DNA from 2 places in the Colwellia sp. MB3u-4 genome. Region 1 is predicted to be linked to the other one. Evidence: predicted binding sites of a transcription regulator. Region 1 holds the regulator's gene; the other holds the start of a gene.

Region 1 (3,185 bases):
GTTGATACCGCTGCCGGTATCTCAGATATGGTATTAAGTTTTTGCCGTGCATCACAAGATGTTTTATTAGTCGTGTGTGACGAACCCACCTCAATTACTGACTGTTATGCCTTAATGAAATTGTTAAGCCGAGATCACGGGCTATTCAAATTTAAAGTGGTGGCAAACATGGTGCGCACCCCGAATGAAGGTAAAAATTTATTTGCGAAATTAGCTAAAGTCACTGACAGATTTTTGGATGTCACTTTAGAGCTGGTTGCTGTTATACCTTATGATGAAAATATTCGTAAATCTGTGAGAAAACAACAAGCGATTGTCGAGGCATATCCTAACTCGCCAGCGTCAATTGGCCTTAAAGCACTTGCCAAAAACATTGTGAGCTGGCCAGTGCCAAAACAAGCCTCTGGGCATTTAGAATTCTTTATTGAGCAATTACTAGAACACTAAAGCTGTTGAGCTTTTAACTTGTAGCTAGGTATGAACATAACGACGAAGCAGGGTTACAATTGCACAATTCGTGGTGTTTTTTTTGCATGAGTTAAGCGAGCTCTAGCTATAGCAAGTGCGTAGGTTTTTTTACCGCCTGTTAAAGGTCTATCGTTGTTTTTTAACTAACATCGTTAGCAAGTGTAAACTAGCATAGCTACCTAATATGTCTGTCGCCTTGTTAACTGAAAGCCTAATCTATAGCCGAGACTAGAATGAAAATTCTACAGGCCCTATTTAACAAACAAGTGAGTTATCGTGTTAAAAGTACATACTTATAGTGTTGATAAATCGGCCTTGCTGGAGCGACACACAGTACTCGTGAAGCGCATTGCTTATCATTTGCTTGCCCGACTACCGGCCAGTGTTTTGGTTGATGACCTTGTTCAATCAGGCATGATAGGCTTATTTGAAGCGGCAAATAATTTTGATAATAGCAAAGGTGCTAGCTTTGAAACTTTTGCGGGTATTCGTATTCGTGGTGCCATGCTTGATGAAATTCGTCGGGGTGACTGGGTTCCCCGCTCAGTGCATAAAAATAGTCGCATGATCAGCGAAGCCATCAAAAGCTTAGAAGCGCAATATGGCCGCGACGTTACCGATGTTGAAGTGGCTGAAAAACTTGAAATTTCAATCAATGAATACCATCAGATACTGAATGACGTGAGTTCAGGGAAAATTCTTGGTCTTGATGATTTAGGTGTTAGTGATGATGTGATTGAAATAGCCCACAGTCACCAGCAAGATGAACCTTACGCTAACATTGAACAAAGTTTCTTTAAAAAGTCATTAGCAGAGTGTATTTCTTCTTTACCCGAGCGTGAAGCTTTAGTACTGTCCTTGTATTATGACGAAGAGCTTAACCTTAGAGAAATAGGCCAAGTACTTGATGTGAGTGAATCACGGGTAAGCCAAATACACAGTCAAGCGATGCATAGATTAAAAGCTCGTATGCAATCGTGGCAAAATTAAGTAGAATATTAAAAATATTGTAAAATTTTAAATGTTATCACCGGAGGGTGTCTTGGAAAAAAATATGAAAGTGCTTGTTGTTGACGATTTTTCAACAATGAGACGCATAATCAAAAACTTATTACGCGACTTAGGTTTCACCAATATATCAGAAGCAGATGATGGTAATACCGCGCTGCCGATGCTGAAAGCTGGTGATTTTGATTTTGTTGTTACTGATTGGAATATGCCAGTTATGCAAGGGATAGATTTACTTAAAGCCATTAGAGCGGATGAAAAGTTATCTCATATTCCAGTATTGATGGTGACTGCAGAAGCGAAGAAAGATCAAATTATCATGGCAGCTCAAGCGGGAGTTAATGGTTATATCGTTAAACCTTTTACAGCTGCAACGTTAAGCGCAAAGCTTGATAAAATTTTCCAACGTCTTGGTTAATCACCAATTTTTTTACACAAGGCTGTTATATGAGTAAATATACTAGTATCCATGTTTCTTTAGAACAGGCTAAATTGTTGGTTAAATACCTTGAGGCAGATCAGCAAAACAAAGCGGATGAGTTAATTGCAGAAATTCAAAATCCAGTTCAAACTGCATTGTTTGAAGAAATAGGTAAGTTAACTCGCGAATTGCATAATTCATTGAATAACTTTCATTTTGATTCACGTTTGAATGATTTAGCGACTGCGGACATTCCAGATGCTAAAGAAAGATTGAATTTTGTTATTGATCGTACCGAAGAAGCGGCTAATAAAACCATGGATGTTGTTGAATCAATCTTTCCTGTGGTTAGTAATATTCAACAACAAATCAAGAACGTTAATCCGCTGTGGCATAAATTAATGCACAATGATCTTGATGTTACTGATTTTAAAGTATTATGTCGAGATATCGATGTTTTACTGACAACAACAGAAAAAGAAACCAGCAAAATTCATGGCTTAATGACGGATGTTTTGATGGCGCAAGATTTTCAAGATCTTACCGGCCAAATTATTCGCAAAGTTATTGATTTAGTTTGTGAGGTTGAAGACAGCTTAATAAATATGCTAACAGCCTTTGGTATGGCTTCCAAACAAGAGCAATCGAATTACTTACCAAAATTAGGTGAAAACTTAGTTGAAGGTCCGATTGTTAATCCTGGAAATCGTAAAGATGTTGTTTCAGATCAACACGACGTTGATGATTTATTATCAAGCTTAGGTTTTTAATAGGAGTTACTAAATGTCATTTGAACAAGATGAAGAAATTCTTCAGGATTTTTTAATTGAAGCTGGGGAAATACTTGAAACCTTGTCAGAGCAATTAGTTGAGCTTGAAAATGATCCTGAAAATGCGGAATTGCTCAATGCTATTTTTAGAGGATTTCATACAGTAAAAGGTGGTGCTGGCTTTTTGTCACTTGCCGAGTTAGTTGATGCCTGTCACGGTGCGGAAAATGTTTTCGATACCTTAAGAAATCAACAACGATCAGTTACCTCCTCATTAATGGATGTTATTCTTAAAGCGCTCGACACCATTAATGAAATGTTTGCTCAAGTACAAAATAAAGCGCCATTAAGCCCGGCAGATCCTAGTTTGCTAGCCGAGTTACATCGACTATCTCAGCCGGAAGGACAAGCAGAGTCTGTGGCAGAAAATGTGCTTGCAACGGCTGAGGAAAATATACCAGCAGCCGATAGTAATTCAAGTGACGAAATGTCAGAAGATGAGTTTGAACGCCTATTAG
Region 2 (3,185 bases), on a different contig from region 1:
TTATAAACATAATGTAAGGCAACGGTTAATTCAATGGTACCTAAGCCCGAGGCAAAGTGACCGCTACTTTTACTGACAGAATTTAAAAGATAACGTCTTAGCTCTTCACTGACTTTTGTTAATTGCTTTTGCTCTAATTTTCGCAAATCAGCCGGGAAATTGATCTTGGCCAATAAAGGATATTCAGTTAAGTTTATAGTCATATGATTCTATTAAATTTAAAAATTAATGTTTGCGGCTGACAATGAAAGTCGCAAAGTCGGACAAGCTCTGGGTATTGTAGGGCAAAGTGGCTAAAGCTTGAAGCGCTTGTTGATATAAGTTTTCGGCCTTTTCTTGTGCGCCCTGTAAACCTAACAATGCGGGATAGGTACTTTTATTGGCGGCAAGGTCAGAACCCGTGGGTTTGCCCAGCTCTTCTTCTGTTGATGTTATATCGATAATGTCATCACGTACTTGGTAAGCCAAGCCAACAAGCTTAGCATAAAGGGCTAATTGTTCTTTGTCATACAGGGTGGCTTTATTGCTGCATTCTGCGGCCATTTTTACCGAAGCTTCAAGTAAAGCGCCGGTTTTTAACGAGTGTAAATTTTCTAATGCGGCCAGTGAAATGGCTTTATCAGTGGCGGCTAAATCTAATGCTTGGCCACCACACATGCCTTGATAACCCGCGGCATTAACAAGGTGGCGTAATAAATTAATCCGCTTAGTGTCTACAGCCTCAGAAAATTCATGGTTGGCAATAATATCAAACGCTAGCGTTTGCAAACTATCACCAGCGAGAATAGCGGTCGCTTCATCAAAGGCTTTATGACAAGTGGGTTGGCCGCGACGCAAATCGTCGTCGTCCATTGCCGGTAAATCGTCATGCAACAGTGAATAAGCATGAATGCACTCTATGGCGGCGGCTACACCGTCAATATCACTTTGCTTGGCGTCTAATGTTGCCCCGGTAATATAAGCTAAATATGGCCGCATACGCTTACCCCCAATGAGTAAGCCGTAGCGCATAGCGGCTAATAACTTTTCATCGTTAAGGGTTAAGCTTGCAAGCTTTTTGCTGAGATAATTATTAATGCGCGTTTGCACATCATCAATATGGGCGAGTTTAGTCACGGATGTTAGTCTCGTCGGTATTAAATTTTTCTAACGGCGCTTGGCCGTTTTTTTCCAGCAAAATATTAATTTGCTGTTCGGCACCTTTAAGTTTTTCTTGATTATGCTGGCTCAGGTGTAGGCCACGTTCAAATAAGGTCATTGAGTCTTCAAGATTAAGATCACCTTGTTCTAAATTTTTCACAATGGTTTCTAATTCAACTAATGATTCTTCAAAGCTTAAGTTTTCAATTTTTTTTCTGGCCATGGACTTTTTTTTTGCGTGATATGAACTCTAGGCGCAAACTTACCTTAGCTAGGGCGCGGGGTCAATTAATGATGAATTGATGTTGATAAAGATAATATTGATATTAGCTTGTTAAGTTATTGACAATATGGACGATAACAAAGGTATAACAAAAAATATAAGTATTCGCGTCAGACCTATTCATCAGGTATTATCAGCCTAATGAGTATATCTAAGAAAATTTATCGGAGGCATTTGTGGATTTAGCAACATTAATAGGCATAGTCGGTGCAATAGGGTTACTGATTATGGCGATGTTACTCGCTGGCGACATTAGCATGTTTTTAGATACTCAGTCGGTGATTATTGTCTTTGGTGGTTCGATTTTTGTTGTGTTAGCCAATTATAATTTAGGCCAGTTTTTTGGTATCGGAAAAATTATTGGTAAATCCTTCATGTTTAAATTGGAGACACCTGAAGAGTTAATTGAAAAATCAGTAGAAATGGCTGATGCAGCTCGTAAAGGCGGTTTTTTAGCCCTAGAGGAAGCTGAAATTTCTAATGCTTTTATGCAAAAAGGTGTCGATATGTTGGTTGATGGTCATGATGCTGATGTTGTGCGAACCACGATGCAAAAAGATATCGACCTCACGACCGAACGTCATGAAACTGGCTCAAACATGATGATGGCCCTAGCCGATATTGCACCCGCTATGGGCATGATAGGCACCTTGATTGGCTTGGTTGCTATGTTATCGAATATGGATGACCCAAAGGCAATTGGTCCGGCCATGGCGGTAGCATTGCTAACAACCTTATACGGTGCATTTTTGGCGAATGTTATTGCCATACCTATCGCGTCTAAATTAAAATTACGTTTAGCAGAAGAGAAAATGAATCAAGAACTCGTGCTTGATGCCGTTTTAGGTATTCAAGATGGCCAAAATCCACGTGTTATTGAAGGCCTGCTAAAGAGCTACCTTGCTGAAAGTAAGCGAGCTGTTGATACAACTGAAGAGTAGGGGAGTTAATTATGGCAGATAAATGTAAATGCCCACCCCCAGGATTACCACCATGGATGGGCACATTTGCCGACTTAATGGCGCTATTGATGTGTTTTTTCGTCTTACTTTTATCATTTTCTGAAATGGACGTATTAAAGTTTAAGCAAATTGCGGGCTCAATGAAGTTTGCCTTCGGTGTACAAAATAAAATAGAAGTAAAAGACATCCCTAAAGGCACCAGTATTATTGCTCAGGAATTTCGCCCCGGTAAACCTGAGCCAACCCCGATTGAAGTTATTCAGCAACAAACCATGGAAATGACCCAACAAATGTTGGAATTTCAAGCCGGAGATGAAACCTCCGCGGGTGGTCGACAAGAGCAACGCGGCACCCAACGCGGTGGTCAATCACAAAGCACTGCAGATACCGTCTCAACAGCGGCACCACAAAAAGCTAGAGATGAGCTAGAACAAGCGTCACAAGATCAAGTTAATGACCTAGTGAAAAAAATAGCCCAGCAATTAGAACAACAAATTCAAGACGGCGCTATTGAGTTAGAGTCATTGGGGCAGCAAGTTATTATTCGTATTCGTGAAAACGGCTCATTTCCATCAGGCTCAGCATTCTTACAACCTCAATTTAAACCTATAATGCGAGAAATTGGTTTGTTATTAAATACTGTGCCCGGTGAGATCATGATCTCTGGCAACACAGATAACCAAGGCATAAGTTCTGAATTGTTTACCTCTAATTGGGACTTATCAAGTAAACGCGCTGTGGCTATTGCGCATGAAATTATTAAAGTGCCTGATTTTGACCAATCTCGTTTACTGGTTGTT

What was found. The regulator FliA, encoded in region 1, starts transcription of late flagellar genes. The targets are predictions, from matches to a motif close to CTAAAGNTNNNNNNNNNNNNGCCGATA.
Region 2: pomA (flagellar motor protein PomA) is a predicted target of FliA. The motif match lies at 1,474-1,500, and genes of this name have one in related genera.

Annotation. Positions count from the first base shown of each region.
Region 1 covers NZ_JACGVE010000083.1:87,194-90,378, reverse strand. Annotated here, with positions in the region: gene H4J61_RS13510 (MinD/ParA family protein) at 1-447, shown strand, start outside; gene H4J61_RS13505 (RNA polymerase sigma factor FliA) at 745-1,458, shown strand; gene cheY (chemotaxis response regulator CheY) at 1,511-1,894, shown strand; gene H4J61_RS13495 (protein phosphatase CheZ) at 1,924-2,667, shown strand; gene H4J61_RS13490 (chemotaxis protein CheA) at 2,681-3,185, shown strand, end outside.
Region 2 covers NZ_JACGVE010000082.1:34,873-38,057, forward strand. Annotated here, with positions in the region: gene dxs (1-deoxy-D-xylulose-5-phosphate synthase) at 1-203, opposite strand, end outside; gene ispA ((2E,6E)-farnesyl diphosphate synthase) at 226-1,116, opposite strand; gene xseB (exodeoxyribonuclease VII small subunit) at 1,109-1,363, opposite strand; gene pomA (flagellar motor protein PomA) at 1,600-2,364, shown strand; gene H4J61_RS12960 (flagellar motor protein MotB) at 2,376-3,185, shown strand, end outside.